DNA from 4 places in the Streptomyces sp. NPDC048278 genome. Region 3 is predicted to be linked to each of the others. Evidence: riboswitches for the same ligand, from Rfam matches in the RefSeq annotation. Region 3 holds a riboswitch; each other region holds the start of a gene.
The links. Region 3 has a riboswitch for cyclic di-AMP ahead of AB0D74_RS02575 (LysM peptidoglycan-binding domain-containing M23 family metallopeptidase). Riboswitches for the same ligand answer to the same signal wherever they lie in the genome.

Region 1: linked by a shared signal. The riboswitch ahead of AB0D74_RS26815 (NlpC/P60 family protein) and the one ahead of AB0D74_RS02575 (LysM peptidoglycan-binding domain-containing M23 family metallopeptidase) in region 3 are both predicted to bind cyclic di-AMP.
Region 2: linked by a shared signal. The riboswitch ahead of AB0D74_RS06075 (M23 family metallopeptidase) and the one ahead of AB0D74_RS02575 (LysM peptidoglycan-binding domain-containing M23 family metallopeptidase) in region 3 are both predicted to bind cyclic di-AMP.
Region 4: linked by a shared signal. The riboswitch ahead of AB0D74_RS35930 (transglycosylase family protein) and the one ahead of AB0D74_RS02575 (LysM peptidoglycan-binding domain-containing M23 family metallopeptidase) in region 3 are both predicted to bind cyclic di-AMP.

What each region holds. Positions count from the first base shown of each region.
Region 1 covers NZ_JBEZLP010000016.1:101,997-106,916, forward strand. The annotation lists gene AB0D74_RS26805 (hypothetical protein) at 65-418, shown strand; gene AB0D74_RS26810 (tellurite resistance/C4-dicarboxylate transporter family protein) at 396-1,370, opposite strand; gene AB0D74_RS26815 (NlpC/P60 family protein) at 1,553-2,710, opposite strand; cyclic di-AMP (ydaO/yuaA leader) riboswitch at 2,718-2,892, opposite strand; gene pcrA (DNA helicase PcrA) at 3,205-4,920, shown strand, end outside.
Region 2 covers NZ_JBEZLP010000002.1:538,782-543,701, reverse strand. The annotation lists gene AB0D74_RS06085 (PrsW family intramembrane metalloprotease) at 1-903, shown strand, start outside; gene AB0D74_RS06080 (aldo/keto reductase) at 995-1,939, opposite strand; gene AB0D74_RS06075 (M23 family metallopeptidase) at 2,176-3,213, opposite strand; cyclic di-AMP (ydaO/yuaA leader) riboswitch at 3,221-3,381, opposite strand; gene AB0D74_RS06070 (PP2C family protein-serine/threonine phosphatase) at 3,632-4,726, opposite strand.
Region 3 covers NZ_JBEZLP010000001.1:557,247-562,166, forward strand. The annotation lists gene AB0D74_RS02570 (SGNH/GDSL hydrolase family protein) at 1-339, opposite strand, end outside; gene AB0D74_RS02575 (LysM peptidoglycan-binding domain-containing M23 family metallopeptidase) at 517-1,497, opposite strand; cyclic di-AMP (ydaO/yuaA leader) riboswitch at 1,502-1,662, opposite strand; gene AB0D74_RS02580 (alpha-galactosidase) at 1,970-4,042, opposite strand; gene AB0D74_RS02585 (tyrosine-protein phosphatase) at 4,241-4,920, shown strand, end outside.
Region 4 covers NZ_JBEZLP010000027.1:127,073-131,992, forward strand. The annotation lists gene AB0D74_RS35920 (cytochrome P450) at 1-892, shown strand, start outside; gene AB0D74_RS35925 (transglycosylase family protein) at 1,070-2,068, shown strand; cyclic di-AMP (ydaO/yuaA leader) riboswitch at 2,263-2,436, shown strand; gene AB0D74_RS35930 (transglycosylase family protein) at 2,441-3,124, shown strand; gene eno (phosphopyruvate hydratase) at 3,470-4,756, shown strand; gene AB0D74_RS35940 (septum formation initiator family protein) at 4,865-4,920, shown strand, end outside.

The DNA.
Region 1 (4,920 bases), on a different contig from region 3:
GGACGGTGCCGAGGGAGGGGCCGGTGGCAGGTGCCCCGGACCGCCCTGATTAGGCTCCGGGGCCATGGACGTACTCATCCATCTCTTCGTCGGCCTGCACATCATCGGCATCGCCGCGCTCCTCGGCGGCTTCCTCACCCAGATGAAGGCGATGGGCCAGGGCACGGCCCGGTTCGTCCCCGGGATGCTGCACGGCGCGTTCACCATGCTCGCGACCGGTGTGATCCTGGTCGGCCTCAACGAGGCCGACGACCACCACGTCAACACGATCAAGATCGGCGTGAAGCTCGCCCTGCTGATCGTGATCCTCGGGCTCGTCTACGTGAAACGGGACGACGAGAAGGTCGAGAAGGGCGCCTTCGGCCTGGTGGGCCTGCTCACGGTGGTGAACATCTTCATCGCCGTCCTGTGGACCTGAGGGCGGCACGGGCGCCCGCCACTGCGCCGGCCGCCACCGCCAGCCAGGCCGCCACCGTGACCCACACCAGCACCCGCCCCGGCCACTTCAGCCACGCACCGCCGACGGCGGCGGCGACCGACAGCGTCGCCGTCGCCGTCATCCCCATCGGGAACACCGTCGCCCAGCGGCGCACGTCGTAACGCGGCCGGGGCCACGCCGCCTCCGCGGCCAGCAGCACGACGTACCAGGCCAGGTCCAGGACCAGCAGCCCCACCGTCACCACGCGCAGGACGCCCCGGTCGTCGTCGTTCCACAGGTACAGCCGCGCGCTGTCGGCCGCCAGCAGCCGCGCCCCGGCCAGCGCGGAGATCGCGAGCGCGCCGCCCGCCACCCACTGGTCACCGGGCCCCTGGGCGATCTGCCGCCACTCGAACCGGGGCACGGCGAGCCCGTACATCGCAAGGCCCAGCCAGAACAGGACCAGCGAGAGGTGCGCGAGCCACGCCGTCGTCAGGGCCGCCGCCAGCGTCGCGCCGAGCACGGCAGGCCCCTGCGTGGCCACACAGGCCAGGAACACCGCTCCCGGCATCCGCGGCCTCCAGTGCCGCACGACGAGGACCAGCAACGGCGGCCACAGCACCACCGACAGTGCCAGCAGGGCCTCGGCGAGGGCCTGCCACCCGAGCGCCGAGAACCGCGTCCCCAGCACCGTCGTCGCCGCCACGGCGGTGAGCGCGCCCGGCGTCCGCGCCTCCCGCGCCCACCGCCGGCGATCCCGTGCCAGCCGTACGACGAAGTCCGCCGCCAGCGCCGCCCACATCACGCAGGCGAGCACCAGCGCCACCCTGGACACGGTCTCAGCGCCCGCCAGGTGCAGCCCCACCGACAGGATGCCGGTGGCCATCACGGCGGCCCCGGCCGCCGGCGGACGCTGCGCCCACCAGGCGCGGAGGGGTGACATGCCGGACATGCCCCTGATGCTAGGGAGAGCCTGCCGCAGGACGAACGGGGCACGCGCGCGTGTCACGAACGATGCACGCGCGCGTGCGGCCCGAAAACCGCGCGCCGGTGCGCCGAGGCGTGCGGGGGACGGGCGGGGGAGTGCGGGGGAGCGGGTGGGGCGCCCGGGGGACGGCGGGCGCCCCGTGAGGGTCAGGCCGGCCGCACCACGCTGTGGATGATCGACTCGCCGCCGTAGTAGATCGACTCCTCGCGGACGTAGGCGCCGGGCTTGGGGGCGTGGATCATCATGCCGTTGCCGATGTAGATGCCGACATGGCTGACGTCGTCGTAGAAGAAGACCAGGTCGCCGGGCCGGGCGTCGGCGAGGGGGACGGTGGTGCCGGCGTTCACCTGGTCGTAGGTGGTGCGCGGCAGGGAGACGCCCGCGGCCTTCCAGGCGGCCTGGGAGAGCCCGGAGCAGTCGTAGGAGCCGGGGCCGGTGGCGCCCCAGACGTACGGCTTGCCGATCTGCGCGCGGGCGAAGGCGATCGCCTTGGCGGCCTTCGTGGCGTAGGCGGAGTCCGAGCCGGAACCGGAGCCGGAGCCCGAGTCGGAAGAGGAGCCGCTCGACGCCGAGGACGACGCCGCCTGGTCGGCCGCCGCGGCCTGCTGCTTCGCCAGTTCCGCCGCCTTGCGGTCCGCCGCCTCCTGCTGCCGCTTCTCGATCGCCGCCAGCCGGGCCTTCTCCGCGGCCGTCAGCTGCGACAGCAGCTCCCGCGCGGAGGCCAGCTTCGTCTGCACGGTGGTCTTGGCGGTCTTGAGGTCGTCCTGCGTCTCGGTGAGCGTGTCGAGGCTCTGGGAGGCCTCCTGCCGCTTCTTCATGGTCGCGGACTGCTCGGTGACGTAGTCGTCGACCGCGCCCTTCTGGCGCGAGGTCAGGCGGCTCATCAGCTGGTCCTGGTCGAAGTAGTCCTGGGGACTGTCCGCGAGCAGGAAGGTCGCCGTGTCGGGGACGCTCGCCCCGGTCCGGTACTGGGCCGCCGCGAACGAACCCAGTTCCTCACGCGCCTTGTTGAGCCGGTCGGTGCGCCGGGCGACGTCGTCGAGCAGGGCGTCGACCTGCTTGCGCTGCCTGCCGGTCCGCTCCTTGGCCGCGTTGTACTTCTCGGTCGCCGACTCCGCCTGCCGGTAGAGGGAGTCGACCTTCTTCTCGACCTCCTCCAGGCTCGGCTTGCCGTCGTCGGAGGGGGCGGCCTCGGCCGTCTGGGAGAACAGGGCCATGGAGGTGAGGGCTGCGGTGGCCAGGGCGGGGGTGCGTATGCCTGCCGCGCGCGTTCCTGACGGCCGGGACTTGCGGTGCGACGCCAACGGGGGCGACTCCTTCCAGCGTTCCGCCTACCGAGTTAGCTGTCGGGTTCGGGCGGGTGGTTCGGAAGGGTTGCCCTACGGTCCGTTCTCCGGTGGGGAGTCGGGACCGATTCACCCCAAGGTCGGTGTGGGTCCCCGGCTCCGGGTGCGCGGCGGCACTCCGGACTCGGCGGAGGCCGTGCGGCCCGGCGACGTTCGCCGGTGGGGGTCGTGCGGCCTGCCCGGCACGCTAGCCAACTCGTGTGGTCTCTGTGAAGTTTGATGTGCGATATGCCCGATACATTTTCGTGACCTTGGCGTTGTGTGGGGTCCGGGCGGCGCGATTCGGGATGTTATGGGCGGCTTGCCCGATGGTGTCGAAGGGTTCGAGACGGGTGTTCCCTGCTGCGTGACGCGCGTCGACCGGCCGTGACGGAGTGGATCTGTTCGGTGACCGGGACGAGTTTTCGGGGCGGCGGCCGGTTGTCGGTGGGGCGCCCTAGACTCGGAGAGCGATGAGCAGCCTCTTTGACGACAGCTTCCTGGCGAACCTCCAGGCCCCCCGCGGCCATGACGAGGAACCTCCGCCGCCGCCCGAGGACGAGCACGCTCCGGAGTCGATTCCGGACGATCTGTTCGGCGGGAAGTTCGACATGCCCCCGGACCGGGACGCCTACTACCGCGACGGCGCCGCCCGCCCGGCCCTGGACCCGGCCGCACTCCTGGAGGGGCTGAACGACAACCAGCGGGCGGCCGTCGTGCACGCCGGCTCCCCGCTGCTCATCGTGGCCGGCGCCGGTTCCGGCAAGACGCGCGTGCTCACCCACCGCATCGCCCACCTGCTCGGCGCGCGCCAGGTGCACCCGGGCCAGATCCTCGCGATCACCTTCACCAACAAGGCCGCGGGCGAGATGAAGGAGCGCGTCGAGCACCTCGTCGGCCCGCGCGCGAACGCGATGTGGGTGATGACCTTCCACAGCGCCTGCGTGCGGATCCTGCGCAGGGAGAGCAAGAAGCTCGGCTTCACCTCCTCCTTCTCGATCTACGACGCGGCCGACTCCAAGCGCCTGATGGCCCTGGTCTGCCGGGACCTGGACCTCGACCCCAAGCGGTTCCCGCCGAAGTCCTTCAGCGCCCAGGTCAGCAACCTCAAGAACGAGCTGGTCGACGAGGAGGACTTCGCCGCCCGCGCGAGCGACGGCTTCGAGAAGACCCTCGCCCAGGCCTACGCCCTCTACCAGTCCCGGCTGCGCGAGGCGAACGCCCTCGACTTCGACGACCTGATCATGACGACGGTCAATCTGCTGCGCGCCTTCCCGGACGTCGCCGAGCACTACCGCCGCCGCTTCCGGCACGTCCTGGTCGACGAGTACCAGGACACCAACCACGCGCAGTACGCCCTCGTGCGCGAGCTGGTCGGCACCGGCGAGCCCGACCTGCCCCCCGCCGAGCTCTGCGTCGTCGGTGACGCCGACCAGTCGATCTACGCCTTCCGGGGCGCGACGATCCGCAACATCCTCCAGTTCGAGGAGGACTACCCGAACGCGACGACGATCCTCCTGGAGCAGAACTACCGCTCCACGCAGACGATCCTCTCCGCCGCCAACGCGGTCATCGAGCGCAACGAGTCCCGCCGCCCGAAGAACCTGTGGACCAACGCGGGCGCGGGCGCGCAGATCACCGGCTACGTCGCCGACACCGAGCACGACGAGGCACAGTTCGTCGCCGAGGAGATAGACCGTCTGACGGACGCGGGCGAGGCGAAGGCGGGCGATGTCGCCGTCTTCTACCGCACCAACGCGCAGTCCCGTGTCTTCGAGGAGATCTTCATCCGGGTCGGCCTGCCCTACAAGGTCGTCGGCGGCGTCCGCTTCTACGAGCGCAAGGAGGTCCGGGACGTCCTCGCCTACCTGCGGGTGCTCGCCAACCCGGAGGACTCCGTCCCGCTCCGCCGCATCCTCAACGTCCCCAAGCGCGGAATCGGCGACCGCGCGGAGGCGATGATCGACGCCCTCGCCCAGCGCGAGAAGATCAGCTTCCCGCAGGCGCTCCGGCGCGTCGACGAGGCGTACGGCATGGCCGCGCGGTCGACGAACGCGGTCAAGCGGTTCAACACGCTGATGGAGGACCTCCGTACGGTCGTGGAGTCCGGTGCCGGGCCCGCCACGGTCCTGGAGGCGATCTACGAACGCACCGGATACCTGGCCGAGTTGCAGAACTCCACGGACCCG
Region 2 (4,920 bases), on a different contig from region 3:
GCGACCTTGATAGCGCCGGTCGTCGAGGAGTCGGCGAAGGCGGCGGCCGTCCTCCTCGTCTTCCTCTTCCGCAGGCGGGACTTCACCGGGATCGTCGACGGGGTGGTGATAGCCGGGGTCACCGCCACCGGGTTCGCGTTCACCGAGAACATCCTCTACCTCGGCACGGCCTTCGGGACCGACCAGCTGACCGGGGACAGCGGGATCGCCTCCGTCACCGCCGCGACGTTCTTCGTGCGCATCGTGCTCTCCCCGTTCGCGCACCCGCTCTTCACCGTCCTTACCGGCATCGGCTTCGGCATCGCCGCGCTCTCCGGGGAACGGCAGCGGGCGCGGCGCGTGCTGGTGCCGGTCGCCGGGCTGCTGCTCGCGATGGGCATGCACGCGTTCTGGAACGGGTCGTCCACGTTCGGGCAGTACGGGTTCTTCGCCGTGTACGGCATGTTCATGGTGCCGGCGTTCGGGCTGCTGACCTGGCTGGCCGTCTGGACCCGGCAGCGGGAGCTGCGGACCGTGCGGGAGGAGCTGCCGGCGTACGTCTACGCGGGGTGGCTGGGGACGGCCGAGCCGTTCGTGCTCGGGTCGATGCGGGCGCGGCAGATGGCCCGGGAGTACGCCGCGTACCACTTCGGGAAGGCGGCGGGGCGGGCGGTCACCGAGTACGAGGGGTACGCGACGACGCTGGCGCTGCTGCGGCGCCGGGGGCAGCGGGGGCGGGCCGGGGCCGACTTCGTGGTGCGGGAGCGGGAGCTGCTGACGGAGCTGTGGAGCCGACGGGAGCTGGTGCGGCCGGCCCTGGAGTACGCGGCCCGGACGGGCGCGCCGGGGCACGCCCCTTACGGGTCGGCGGTGCCGTATCCGGCCTACACGGCCTATCCGGCCTACAACCCGTACCGGAGTTAGCGCTTCGGGCTGCGGGGGATTTCGGCACCGCCGAGATGCGCCGCGGAGGCCGGGCGCCGGTGCGGCGGAAAAGAACGAAAGGCGGCAGCCGTCAGGCGGAGGCCGTCGTGAGCTGGGCCAGTTCCCGGTCCGTCAGTGTCAGGTCCGCCACGCCCAGCAGGGGCGGGAGCTGGTCGAGGGTGCGGGCCGAGGCGATCGGGGCCGTGATGGTGGGCTGGGCCGCCAGCCAGGCAAGGGCGACCGTGGGGATCGGGGCCTCGTGGGCCGCGGCGATCTCGTCCAGGGCCGCAAGGACCTTCTGGCCGCGCTCCGACTCCGCGTACTGGGCGGCGCGGCCCGCTCGCGCGCTGTCGACGGTCGTACCGGGGCGGTACTTGCCGGTGAGGAAACCGGCGGCCAGCGAGAAGTAGGGGATGGCCGCGAGGCCGGTGCGGGAGGCCAGGTCCTGGAGCGGGCCCTCGTAGGTGTCGCGGGAGACCAGGTTGTAGTGGGGCTGGACGGCGACGTACCGGGCGAGGCCCTCGCGGTCGGAGAGGTCCAGGGACTCCTGGAGCCGCTCCGGCGTGATGTTGGACGCGGCGACGTGCCGCACCTTGCCCGCCCGCACCAGCTCGTCCAGCGCGCCGATGATCTCCTCGACCGGGACCTCGGGCTGGTCGAAGTGCGTGTAGTACAGGTCGATGTGGTCGGTGCCGAGACGGCGCAGGGAGGCGTCGGCGGCGGCCTTGATGTTGGCGGCGGACAGGCCGGGATACTCGGGGTGCTGGCTGACCTTGGTCGCGATGACGACGTCGTCGCGGTTGCCGCGCGCCTTGACCCACTTGCCGATGATCGTCTCGGACTCGCCGCCCTTGTTGCCCTCGATCCACGCCGTGTACGAGTCGGCTGTGTCGACGAAGTTGCCGCCCGCGGCGGCGTACGCGTCGAGGACGGCGAAGGAGGTGGCCTCGTCGGCGGTCCAGCCGAAGACGTTGCCGCCGAGGGCGAGCGGGAAGACCTCGAGGTCGGAAGAGCCGAGTTTGCGAAGAGCAGTCATGCTCCACTTCAACACGGGCCGCCTGGTGACCCATCCCGTGTTTTACGAAGGTCTCGTAAAAGCGGAAGCCACGGCTCGGCACACCGGCGGCCCTGACGCCGGGGGGTTGCCGTCAGGGCCGCCGGGGGCCGGTGGGCGCGGTCCGAATCCGCGTCCGGTCAGTCTGAGATCCGGTCGGTCCCAGATCAGATCGGTCTCAGATCAGATCGGTCTCAGGTCAGTCGGGCCAGGTCGGGTCAGGGGTTGAGGCCCTTGCCGCGCAGCCAGGTCATCGGGTCGATGGCGGTGGCCTGCCCGTTCGGGTGGACCTCCAGGTGGAGGTGCGGGCCCGTCACGTTGCCGGTGGCGCCGACGCGGCCGATGACGTCGCCGGTGGCGACCTTCTGGCCGACCTTGACGCCGATCGAGGACTGGTGGCAGAACCACAGCTCGGTGCCGTCGTCGAGGGTGATGATCGTGCGGTAGCCGTAGGAGCCGGCCCAGCCCGCCTCGGTGACCGTGCCGCTGTGCACGGCCTTGATCAGCGTGCCGGTGGGCGCGGCGAAGTCGAGGCCGGTGTGGTAGCCGGAGGCCCACATCGAGCCGGCCTGGCCGAACGTGCCGGTGATCGTGTACGAGACGACGGGCAGCGTGTACTGCTTGGCCAGCTCGGCGAGGCGGGCCTGCTCGGCCTTCTCCTTCGCGGAGGCCTCGGCCTTCTGCTTGGCGTCGGCGGCCTGGGTCGCGGCGGCCTTCTCCGCCCTGGCCTCGGCGTCCGCGACCGCCTTGTCGGCGGCGGCGACGGCCTTGGCGCTGGCCTTGGTGTCGAGCTGGCTCTGCTGCTGCGCGGCCTGCGCGATGATCCGGCTGCGCAGCGCCTCGCCGGCGTCGGACGACGAGGAGTCCGCGTCGGTGGCGGTCGTCGTGGTGACGCTGCTGAGCGCGGTCTGGGTGGCCTGGTGGCCGCTGCCCTCGCCGAGCAGGGCGTCGACGGAGGAGGGCAGGTCGGGCAGCGAGATGGAGACCGGCGGCTTGCCGGTGTTGGCGCTGGCCATGCCGCCCGCACCGACGGCGGCGATCACGCCGACGCCGAGAACCGTGGAGCTGCGGGCGAGCCCGCCGCCCTTCTGCTTGGCGACCCGGTGCCGGCCGCGTACCGCGGAGAGGGACTCCTCGGTGGGGTTCCACTCCTCGAACGGGCCCTCGTCGGTGCGGTAGCCGCCGTAGCCGAAGGTCTCGGGCTGACGCTGGCTGGGCACGAACGGGGCTGTAGGAGCAGGCGGGTTGGACGCCACGCGGGCGCACTCCTTTCCTTCCGCTGCCTACCGGGTTAGCTGACGGGTTCGGAGCGGGAAGGTCTCCTACGCGCGTATACCGGCCGTTTCCTACCCGGCGGTAGCCGTGCGATTCACCCCATGGTGGTGGTTCCCCGGTTCCCTTGCGGGATTCGGCGCGTGCGCACGGAGCCGTCGCGGGTGACGGCTGGGACGACCGCGCTGCGTTATCGAACGTTAATAGACGCGGCTACCAGATTCCAAGCAGTTCGTCTTGATCATTAAGCTTTCAAAGCATGGACTTACCTGCCACGACCGGTCAAAAACGGTCGAGTCGGCGGTGCACGCTGCTCAGCTCAGGAGTCACACAGGTTTTGATGGTGACTCAGTTGTTATGCGCAGGGCGGTCGTCCGGACACCCACCGTGACCGCGCGCCGCTCAGGGCCGCCGTACGGCGAGCAGCGCCATGTCGTCCGTCAAGCCGCCGCCGGTGTGCCGGCGCACCTCGGCCGCGATCCGGTCCACCAGAGGGCCGGGGGCGGTGACGGTACGGCCGGCCAGCCGCCGCTCCGGGTCGTAGAACCGGCCGTGCGCGTCCCGCGCCTCGGAGAGGCCGTCGGTGTGCAGCAGCAGCGTGGCCCCGCTCGGGAACGCGTACTCGGCCGCCCGGTCGGGCCACGCGCCCAGCCCGCCCATCCCGAGCGGCAGCGCGGCCTCCGGTGCCCGCAGCGGGCGCACCTCGCCGTCGCCGAGCAGCAGCAGGGGCGGCGGATGACCGCGGTTGACGAGCCGGAGCGTGCCGTCGCCGTGCGGGAGTTCGGCGAGTACGGCGGTGGCGAACCCCTCGTCGGCGACGATCCCGCCGCGCCGCACGCCCTCGCGCACCAGCGCCCGCTCCAGCCGTCCGGCGACCGCCTCCAGCGTGGCCTCCTGCTCGGCGGCCTCCCGGAACGCGCCGATGAGCACGGCGACGGCGGCGACCGCGCCGGTCCCCTTGCCGCGCACGTCGCCGACGACCAGCCGCACGCCGTACGGGGTGTCCTGGACGGCATACAGGTCGCCGCCGATGAGGGTGCCCTCCTGGGCCGCCTGGTAGCGGGCGGCGATCTCGAAGCCGCCGATCCGCTCGGCGGGCTCGGGCAGCACGGCGCGCTGGGCGGCCTCGGCGACCTCGCGGGCGGAGGCGAGGCGCTGGTCGCCGATCCGGACGATCCGGTTGATGCCGGCGGCGAGGACGGCGACGGTCGCCACCGTGACGATCTCGGTGACAGCGTCGGCGTCCGGGACAACAGAGGACCGCGCGTGCACGGCGTACGTGGCGAGCAGCGCGGCCAGACCCGTGAGGAGGGTGGTGCGCAGGGAGGCGAGCGGCGCGGCGATCAACGGGGCGGCCGTGAAGAAGGGGACCGCGGTGAAGGCCGCGGGGGTGAGGACGTCGTAGCAGACACCCGTGCAGATCAGCAGCGCGGGCAGGATGCGGGCGAGGGTGCGGGCGGACACCGGGCCGCGCCGCTCCGCCTCTCCACGGCCCACCACACGACCCCCCTGATGCACCACGTGTCCGACGTGCTCGACGCGCTCGACATGCCTGACGTATTCGATGGGTTCGATGCCTGTCCGTCCAGGTTTGCGGCTGTGGGCGGGTGAAGCGACTGGTGTGGGCCGGGCGGATGAGTACGGGCGGGTGGGGAGAGGCACCTGCACCCGGATATGACTCAGGGCCGGAA
Region 3 (4,920 bases):
CACCGTGCCGACGGCCTCGGTCAGCTGGGCCACGGCCCGCTCGAACCGCTCGGCGACCTCGTCGGGGTCGGTGCCGGGGCGGATGATGTCGTTGCCGCCCGCGCAGAACGAGACCAGGTCCGGGGCGAGTTCCAGGGCCTGCGGCACCTGGTCCGCCACGATCTGGTCGAGCAGTTTCCCGCGCACGGCAAGGTTGGTGTAGCTGAAGTCGCCCTCGGGCCGCCGGTCGGACAGCAGTACCGCGAACCGGTCGGCCCAGCCGACGAACGCCCCGTCGGGGCCGGGGTCTCCCACGCCCTCGGTGAAGCTGTCCCCCACCGCTGCGTACGACCCGATCACTGATGCATTGTCACTCTTCGAATCGTCTCCCACATCGGACCATGATTCACCTTCGACTGTGACCTACGCGACCGTAATAAGGGCTTGACGCTCGGTGACATAAGACACCCTTAAATACTTTGCCAACCTTGGAATAAGTCCCTGGCCAGCGGCGTTTGAGTGACGACGAACGCGGGGTCAGCCGACGGTGAGGCCCTTGGCGCGGAGGTAGGCGACCGGGTCCACGTCCGAGCCGTAGTCGGGGGTGGTACGGATCTCGAAGTGGAGGTGCGGGCCGGTCACGTTGCCGGTCGCGCCGGAGAGGCCGATCTGCTGGCCCGCGGTCACGGTCTGGCCGACCGAGACGGACAGGGCGGAGAGGTGGCCGTACTGCGCGTAGTAGCCGTCGGCGAGCCGGATGACGACCTGGTTGCCGTAGGCGCCGCCCCAGCCGGCGGTGACGACCGTACCGGCGCCGACGGCCTTGACCGGGGTGCCGGTCGGGACGACGAAGTCGACGCCCGTGTGGTAGCCGCTGGACCACATGCTGCCGGCCACGTGGTAGCCGGTGCCGATGGCGCCACCCGTGACCGGGAGGGCGAAGCCGGAGGCGGTCGCCACCGAACCTTCCGAACCGGTCGAGTCGTTCGAACCGGCAGAGTCGTTCGAACCGGTCGTGCGGTTCGAATCGTTCGAGGAGGCCGAGGACGAGGACGCGGTCGACCTGGACGGCTGTGGGTCCGCGTGGACCCGCGAACGGGAGCCGGAGTCCGTCGTCGCGGCGTGCCGGCCGCCGAGGACGAGCTCGAGACCGGGGTGGATCAGCGAGGGGTTGCCGCCGACGGCCTCCCGGTTGTCGGCGTAGAGCCGGTGCCAGCCGCCGCGGACGTGCTGGTCGCGGGCGATCTTCGAGAGATAGTCGCCGGACACCACCGTGTAGACGCGGTGCGCGGAATGCGTGGCGCCGGAATTCCCCGCGGGCGCCTGCTTCACCGCGGTCTTCTCGATCACCGGAAGCGACTGCGTGGTCTTTTCGGAAAGGGACTGCGGAGTGGCCGCGTGGGCTCCGGTGGTCCCCATGAGCGGCAGAGCCAGCGCGGCGCCACCGGTTCCTGCGACGGCCATGGAGCGGGTGAAACGCTGGGACTTGGGGCGGCGGTGCTTACCCTTCGCGGGCATGGCGCATTCCTCTCCTGCGCCTGCGAGGTGAGCTGTCGGGTTCGGGCTGGAGCTGCCCGGCCGCGCCGAAAGACGCGGCTACACCCCAAGCCGTCCCGGGAACCGGAACAGGCGGTCATACCTGGTGGGTCCCCCGCTCCTGCCGGGCACGGGTGAGTGTGTGTGGGGACTCCGGGCGGCGGCAGGATTCGGCGTTCCGACCGGATGTGTGGCGAACGTAAGCGAGTGGGACGGACGTGGACAAGCAGTCGGTTCCGGCCGTCCGGATTTCACTTGATCCGCTTCCGGAAATCCCGGTCACCCTCCGTGAATTCCGATCTATTCGTTTATCCAACCCTCATGGAAGGCGCCGGAATTACGTGAGCATGACGCGCGACGGACGGTCACGAATATGACGCTCCTCACGCACGTCACGCCACGTCCCCTTATTCCATGGCGAGTTGCAACGAAAGCACTAATTCGGGCAGATAGGTCAGATCCGACGAAGCCGGATGACTGCCGCATCCAGGTCACCCTTCAGCCCGGTGCGCAGCCCGTGATGCAGGAGAACGGCACCTCCGTGCGATTCGCCCGTTTCGAGGCATTCGTACGACGCCGTCGGGTCGAGCCCCTGGAGCCGCAGCGCCGGTGCCGGCTCGCCGTAGCTCTGCGCCTGCAGCCAGGCGAGGACGACGGTCTCGTCGCCGAGCGTGTACTGCACCGCGCTGAGCCCGCCGGCCGGCGGTCGCAGCCGGAACTGGTCGCCGCGCTGCACCAAGGGCCTGATCTCCTTGTAGAGCTCCACCCAACGGCCGGCCTCGGCGAGCTCCTCCTCGGTCCAGTTCGAGAGGTCGCCGCCTACGCCGAGCGCCCCGGCCATGGAGCTGACGAACCGGAAACGCAGCGAGCTGACCCGGTCGTTGAGCTGGTGGTTCGGGCTGTCGGTGACCCAGGCGGACATCACCCGGGCGGGGTGGATCTGGCTGAAGCCGTGCTGGATGGCGAGCCGGTCCAGCGGGTCGGTGTTGTCGGAGGTCCACACCTCGTCGGTGCGGCTCATGATCCCGAGGTCGATCCGCCCGCCACCGCCGGAGCAGGACTCGATGGCGACGTCCGGGTGGGCCGCGCGGATCCGGTCGAGCAGGGCGTACAGCCCGCGCACGTGGTCGACCCACAGGCGCTGCGGGTAGGGCTCGCCGGGCCAGCCCGCATCCGTGAAGCAGCGGTTGAAGTCCCACTTGACGTAGTCGATCGGGGCACTGGACAGCAGGGTGTCGAGCTGCTGCCAGAGGTACTCCTGGACGTCCTCGCGGGCGAGGTTGAGGACGAGCTGGTTGCGGAGTTCCGTCCGCTTCCGTCCCTGCTGGTACTGCACCCAGTCGGGGTGTGCGCGGTAGAGGTCGCTGTCCGCGTTGACCATCTCGGGCTCGACCCAGATGCCGAACTGCATGCCGAGGGCGTGCACGTAGTCGGCGAGCGGCTTGAGGCCCTTGGGGAAGCGGTCGGGGTTGGGCGTCCAGTCGCCGAGGCCGGCGTGGTCGCTGGTGCGGGCGCCGAACCAGCCGTCGTCCACCACGAACAGTTCGACGCCGATCGCGGCGGCCCGGCGGGCGAGGGTGGCCTGCTGGTCCTCGGAGATGTCGAAGGTGGTGGCCTCCCAGGAGTTGAACAGCACGGGCCGGTCCTGGTCGGCGTCCGGGATGACGTACGCGCGCTGGTAGGCATGCCAGGCGCGGCTGGCCCCGCCGAAGCCGCCGTCGGTCCACAGGCCCGCGAAGACGGGACTGGTGTACGACTCGCCCTCGGCCAGCATCAGCAGGCCCGAGTCGTCGTAGCCGGCGCCGCCGGTGATCTGCACGCGCGCGTCGGGGAGTTGGGCGACCGCGATGCGCCAGGAGCCGGACCAGCCGAGGGCGCAGCCCCAGACCTCGCCGCGCTCCTCGGTGGCGTCGGTGTCGAGGGCGACCCAGGGCAGGTGCTGGTGGCCGGTGTGGCCGCGCCGGCTGCCGATGACCTTCTCGCCGTAGGTGAGCGGGGCGCTGACCAGCCGGGACTCGGCGGCCCAGCGGCCGTGCAGCTGGGAGAGCCGCCAGCCCTCGCGGTCGGGGAGCGTCCAGGTGGCGGGGTCGGCGCGGAGCAGCTCCACGCGCGCGTGCGCCTCGTTGTCGACGGTCACCCAGCGCTCGACGACATCGCCGCGCATCCGGTAGTGCAGGGTGATGACGATCCCGTCGTCCGTGAAGCGCAGCCGGAGCTCGTCCTCCTCGACCGCGTAGGAGTCGAAGGTCCACTCGGTGCCCCGGCGCTCGTCGGTCCGCACGGACAGCGCGGGACGGACGAAGCGGGGGCCGCCCTCGACCGGGTACTCCTCACGGCCGTCCAGCGGGGACTCGAAGGGCCAGTAGCCGGGCAGCGCCCGGGTGCTGAGCTCCTCGGCGTCGGTGAGCCGGATCCTGGGGCCCCAGTGCAGGTGGAGCAGTTCGTCGGCCTCCGTCAGATGCAGCGCGTAGCTGCTGCCGGGGCCCGAAAGGAGCCAGGTACGACCGTTTTCGGCGATGTCCACCATCGAGAAACCTCACACAGGGGCCAACAGATCCGCTCAAGCACCAACATCATCAAGGGCCACGGGCTCCGGAAGCAAGGGTCACGGGCCGCCGAGGCGATGCCTGTGGACAACTCATTGCCCACGGAAACCGATGTCGTATGGTCGATCCAGTGCCCGTCGACGAGCAGCGCCGACGGGGCCGGCCGGGAGGAGCCCCCCGTGACGCAGCAGGTCCCGTCGACCGAGCCCGAGCTGGCCGGTGTGCGCAACTTCCGTGACGTGGGCGGCCTGCCGACCGTGGACGGGCGCCGGGTGCGGCCGGGCGTGCTGTTCCGCAGCGGGCATCTGGCGCACGCGACGGAGCAGGACGCGGAGTTCCTCGCCTCGCTCGGCCTGCACACGATCTTCGACTTCCGCAACGCGGCGGACCAGAAGCTGGAGGGCCCGGACGTCGAGCTGCCCGGCGTGCGGAACATGAACCTGCCGCTGACCGACCCGGCGCACGGTGCCGACTTCTGGAAGATGGTCCGCGAGGGCGAGATCGACCAGCTGCGCGGGCTCCTGGGCGACGGCAAGGCCGCGGCCCGGATGGTCACCTCGTACCGCACGATCGTCAAGGACCGCACCGACGAGCACTCGCGCGTGCTGCACGCGCTCGCCGAGGACAGCGTCCCGGCACTGATGCACTGTGCGGCCGGCAAGGACCGGGCGGGCATCTCCATAGCCGTGACGCTGCTCGCGGTGGGTGTGGAGCGGGACGCGATCCTCACCGACTACCTGGAGTCCAACGCCAAGCACCGCCGCTACAAGGTGCGGCGCAGCGGCGGCGGGGAGAGCGCGTACAGCCCCGAGGTGATGGACCTGCTCAGCCCGCTCTTCGATGCTCGCGCGGAGTACCT
Region 4 (4,920 bases), on a different contig from region 3:
TGAGCTGACCGACCGGCTCATCGACGGGTTCGCGGAGCGGGGCGAGGCCGACCTCATCCACGAGTTCGCCTTCCCGCTCCCCATCTACGCCATCTGCGACCTGCTCGGCGTCCCGCCCGAGGACCAGGACGACTTCCGGGACTGGGCGGGGATGATGATCCGGCACGGGGGCGGGCCGCGGGGCGGGGTCGCGCGGTCGGTGAAGAAGATGCGCGGATATCTGGCCGAGCTGATCCACCGGAAGCGGGAGGCGCTGCCCGCTGAGGCAGGTCCCGGCGAGGACCTCATCTCCGGGCTCATCCGGGCCTCGGACCACGGGGAGCACCTCACCGAGAACGAGGCCGCGGCCATGGCCTTCATCCTGCTGTTCGCCGGCTTCGAGACCACCGTCAACCTGATCGGGAACGGCACGTACGCGCTGCTCACCCACCCCGGGCAGCGGGCCCGCCTGCAGGAGTCCCTGGCCGCCGGCGAGCGCGGGCTGCTGGAGACCGGCGTCGAGGAACTGCTGCGCTACGACGGGCCGGTGGAGCTGGCCACCTGGCGGTTCGCCACCGAGCCGGTCGCCATCGGCGGGCAGCACATCGCGCCCGGCGACCCGGTCCTGGTCGTCCTGGCCGCGGCCGACCGGGACCCGGAGCGGTTCGCCGAGCCGGACACCCTCGACCTCGCCCGGCGGGACAACCAGCACCTCGGGTACGGCCACGGCATCCACTACTGCCTGGGCGCCCCGCTCGCCCGCCTGGAGGGGCAGACCGCACTCGCCGGTCTCCTGACCCGCCTTCCCGACCTGCGACTCGCCGTGGACGAGAGCGAGTTGCGGTGGCGCGGCGGGCTCATCATGCGCGGGCTGCGCACGCTCCCCGTGGAGTTCACGCCCACCGGCCGCTGAAGCCTCCACCTGCCCCTACGGGCAAAAGATGACCAGCGTTCAAGTCTGTGATCTTCACGTGATCTACGCGGCATTAACTTGTGACAAGTGATCGTCTGCCGATACGTTCACCCATCAGCACGGCGCCCTTGCGGGACCCGCCGTGCCGGTCACCGCTGTCGCTCGAAAGGTTTCCGCATGCTCTCCGGGAACGGTCGTCACCGTCGCCCCCGCCAGGCTCCGGCGCTCCTCGTCGCGGCCGGGGTGACCGGCTCCGCCATCGCCCTCCCGCTCCTCGGTGCGGTGAACGCCAGCGCGGCCGACGGCTCCACCTGGGACCAGGTGGCCGAGTGCGAGAGCGGCGGCTCCTGGAGCGCCGACAACGGCACCGGCTACTACGGCGGCCTCCAGATCTCCCTGGACGACTGGAGCGAGTACGGGGGCCTGGAGTACGCCGGCACCCCCGACCAGGCGAGCCGTTCGCAGCAGATCGCGGTCGCCGAGAAGATGCTCGCCGACCAGGGCACCAAGGCCTGGCGGACCTGCGCCCTGATCGCCGGACTCTCGTCCGACGACGCGTCGGTGAACGTCGACACGGGCCTCGGCGACTCGAGTGATTCGTCCGGTTCCTCCGACTCGTCGGACTCGTCCTCCGGGCTGTCGGACTCGTCCTCGTCCTCCGGTGCCGACTCCTCCTCGGGTGCCGCGGACTCCGGGAGCGAGTCCGCGACCCCCTCGCCGAGCGCGAGTGCCGACAGCGGCTCCAAGTCGGACGACTCCGGCAAGTCCAGCAAGACGGACAAGCCGGAATCATCCAAGTCCGGCTCCGACTCGGAGGCTTCGAAGGCGAGCGGGAGCCCCGATGCCGTCGAATCCGACGACTCGGACAATTCGTGGCAGACCGGAGGCTCTTGGAGCCTGGTCGACACGGGTGCCGTCAGCAGCGGCGGCAAGCACCGTGGCGGCTCGGCGGACGAAAGCGTGACAAACGGTCAGAGCGCCTCCTCCTCCGGCCGGCACGCCTCCTCCGGCAGCGGCACCTACACCGTCCGCGACGGCGACACCCTCGCCTCCATCGCCGACTCCCTTGACCTCGACGGCGGATGGCGCGCGCTCTACGACGCGAACAAGGCCGACATAGGCGCCGACCCGAACGCCATCACCGCCGGTCAGACCCTGAAACTCGGCAGCGAATAGGGCGAAAAGCGGCGGGAGTTGGCGCCCCGCTTCGAGTTGAATGTCCGTTTTGGTGAAAGTGTGGGATGAGTCTCAGAAGCCCTGATCATCTTTGAAATTCACCGGATCGCCTGTTTACGGTCAAGGCCGCTCGTCACCACGAGCCCCGGCCGTCGCAACGCCGAGTCCTGCCAGCGGCCGTCCGGGAACAGTCGTCGCGTCATGCGCCGTAGGCAGGAGCGGGGGACCCAAGGTAAGTGCCGGGACCGGTGGTTGAGGCCGCCGATCCGGCTCGGGGTGAAGCCGCGCACCGACACACGGTGTGCGGCCGGGCAACTCAACCGGCCCGAACCCGACAGCTCACCTCGCAGGCGTCGGTGAGGGGATCGATCCATGCTGTTCTCCGGCAAGGGCAAGCACCGCCGTCCGTCCAAGGCCGTCCGCGCCATCGCCGTCGCCGGCGTCACCGGCGTCGCCGTCGCCGCGCCGCTGATGGCGGCCGGCAGCGCCTCCGCCGCCACCGCCTCCGAGTGGGACACCGTCGCCCAGTGCGAGTCCGGCGGCAACTGGTCCATCAACACCGGCAACGGCTACTACGGCGGTCTCCAGTTCTCCGCCTCCACCTGGGCCGCGTACGGCGGCACGCAGTACGCCGCGCAGGCCAACCAGGCCAGCAAGGCGCAGCAGATCACGATCGCCGAGAAGGTCCTCGCCGCGCAGGGCAAGGGCGCCTGGCCGGTCTGCGGCACGGGCCTGTCCGGCGCCGCCTACACCGGCGGCAGCGCCGGCTCGACCAGCTCCTCGTCGAGCAGCAGCACCAGCACCCGCTCGACCGACACCCAGGCCGCCTCCCGCTCCGCCGAGCGCCCGGCCGCCAAGAAGACCGTCACCACCCCGACCGGCAAGAAGGTCAAGAAGGGCGACGGCGAGTACAAGGTCGTCAAGGGCGACACCCTCAGCTCGATCGCCGAGAAGCACAAGGTCAAGGGTGGCTGGCAGGCGCTGTTCAAGCTGAACAAGGACATCGTCGACGACGCCGACTTCATCTACCCGGGCCAGCAGCTGCACCTGAAGTAAGACCCAGCTGAACCACAGCCCCCACACAGCCGTGGTCCTCATAGTGGGGACCACGTGAGGGTCACCCCCGTCCCCCACGAGCCCCCGCTCCGGTGCGTTTTCCCCCGAACGCACCGGAGCGGGGTTTCTCTTTGCGTCGGGCTCCGTGGCCCGCTCTTCTTCCGTTCTTCATCGGGACCCCCTTTGTTCCGCACGTGAACAATGAGTACCGTCTGTGTGTCCACGGGCCGGTCGGTCGTGCCGGCCGACGGCCCTTGGACGGTTAGGCTCTAGTCGCAAGGCTGAGCAAGGGCCGACGAGGCCCGCGTGCGCCCCGCACAACCAGCGTCACATCCCAAGAAGGAGATGCTCGTGCCGTCCATCGACGTCGTCGTAGCCCGGGAAATCCTGGACTCCCGAGGCAACCCCACGGTCGAGGTCGAGGTCGGCCTCGACGACGGCAGCACGGGTCGTGCCGCCGTTCCGTCCGGCGCCTCCACCGGTGCCTTCGAGGCCATCGAGCTCCGTGACGGCGACCCCAACCGCTACCTGGGCAAGGGTGTCGAGAAGGCCGTCCTCGCCGTCATCGAGCAGATCGGCCCGGAGCTCGTCGGCTACGACGCCACCGAGCAGCGCCTGATCGACCAGGCCATGTTCGACCTGGACGCCACCGACAACAAGGGCTCGCTCGGCGCCAACGCCATCCTCGGCGTCTCCCTCGCCGTCGCGCACGCCGCCTCCGAGGCGTCCGACCTGCCGCTCTTCCGCTACCTCGGCGGCCCGAACGCGCACCTGCTGCCCGTCCCGATGATGAACATCCTCAACGGCGGCTCGCACGCGGACTCCAACGTCGACATCCAGGAGTTCATGATCGCCCCGATCGGCGCGGAGTCCTTCTCCGAGGCGCTGCGCTGGGGTGCCGAGGTCTACCACACGCTGAAGAAGGTCCTGAAGAGCAAGGGCCTGGCCACCGGCCTCGGCGACGAGGGCGGCTTCGCCCCGAACCTGGAGTCGAACCGCGCCGCGCTCGACCTCATCCTGGAGGCGATCAAGCAGGCCGGTTACGTCCCCGGCGAGCAGATCGCGCTCGCGCTCGACGTCGCCGCGTCCGAGTTCTACAAGGACGGCAAGTACGAGTTCGAGGGCAAGTCCCGCTCGGCCGCCGAGATGACCGAGTACTACGAGGAGCTCGTCGCCTCCTACCCGCTGGTCTCCATCGAGGACCCGCTGTTCGAGGACGACTGGGCCGGCTGGAAGGTCCTCACCGACAAGCTCGGCGACAAGGTGCAGATCGTCGGCGACGACCTGTTCGTCACCAACCCGGAGCGCCTGGCCCGCGGCATCGAGGAGGGCACCGCCAACGCCCTGCTGGTCAAGGTGAACCAGATCGGTTCGCTCACCGAGACCCTGGACGCCGTCGAGCTCGCCCAGCGCAACGGCTTCAAGTGCATGATGTCGCACCGCTCCGGCGAGACCGAGGACGTCACCATCGCCGACCTCGCCGTCGCCACCAACTGCGGCCAGATCAAGACCGGCGCCCCGGCCCGCTCCGAGCGCGTCGCCAAGTACAACCAGCTGCTGCGCATCGAGGAGATCCTCGACGACGCGGCGGTGTACGCGGGCCGCAGCGCCTTCCCGCGCTTCAAGGGCTGAGCCCGCTAGAGGGTAAGGCTTAGCCAGTCGTACGTACGTCCCCGTACCCGGTCCCGTACCGTGTCCGGGGACGTACGCACGTGTCAGGGCGACCAGGGAGGCGGGGACATGGCCGTGAAGGACCGGGACCGGTTCTCCACCGCGACCAGGCTCAAGCTGCTCGG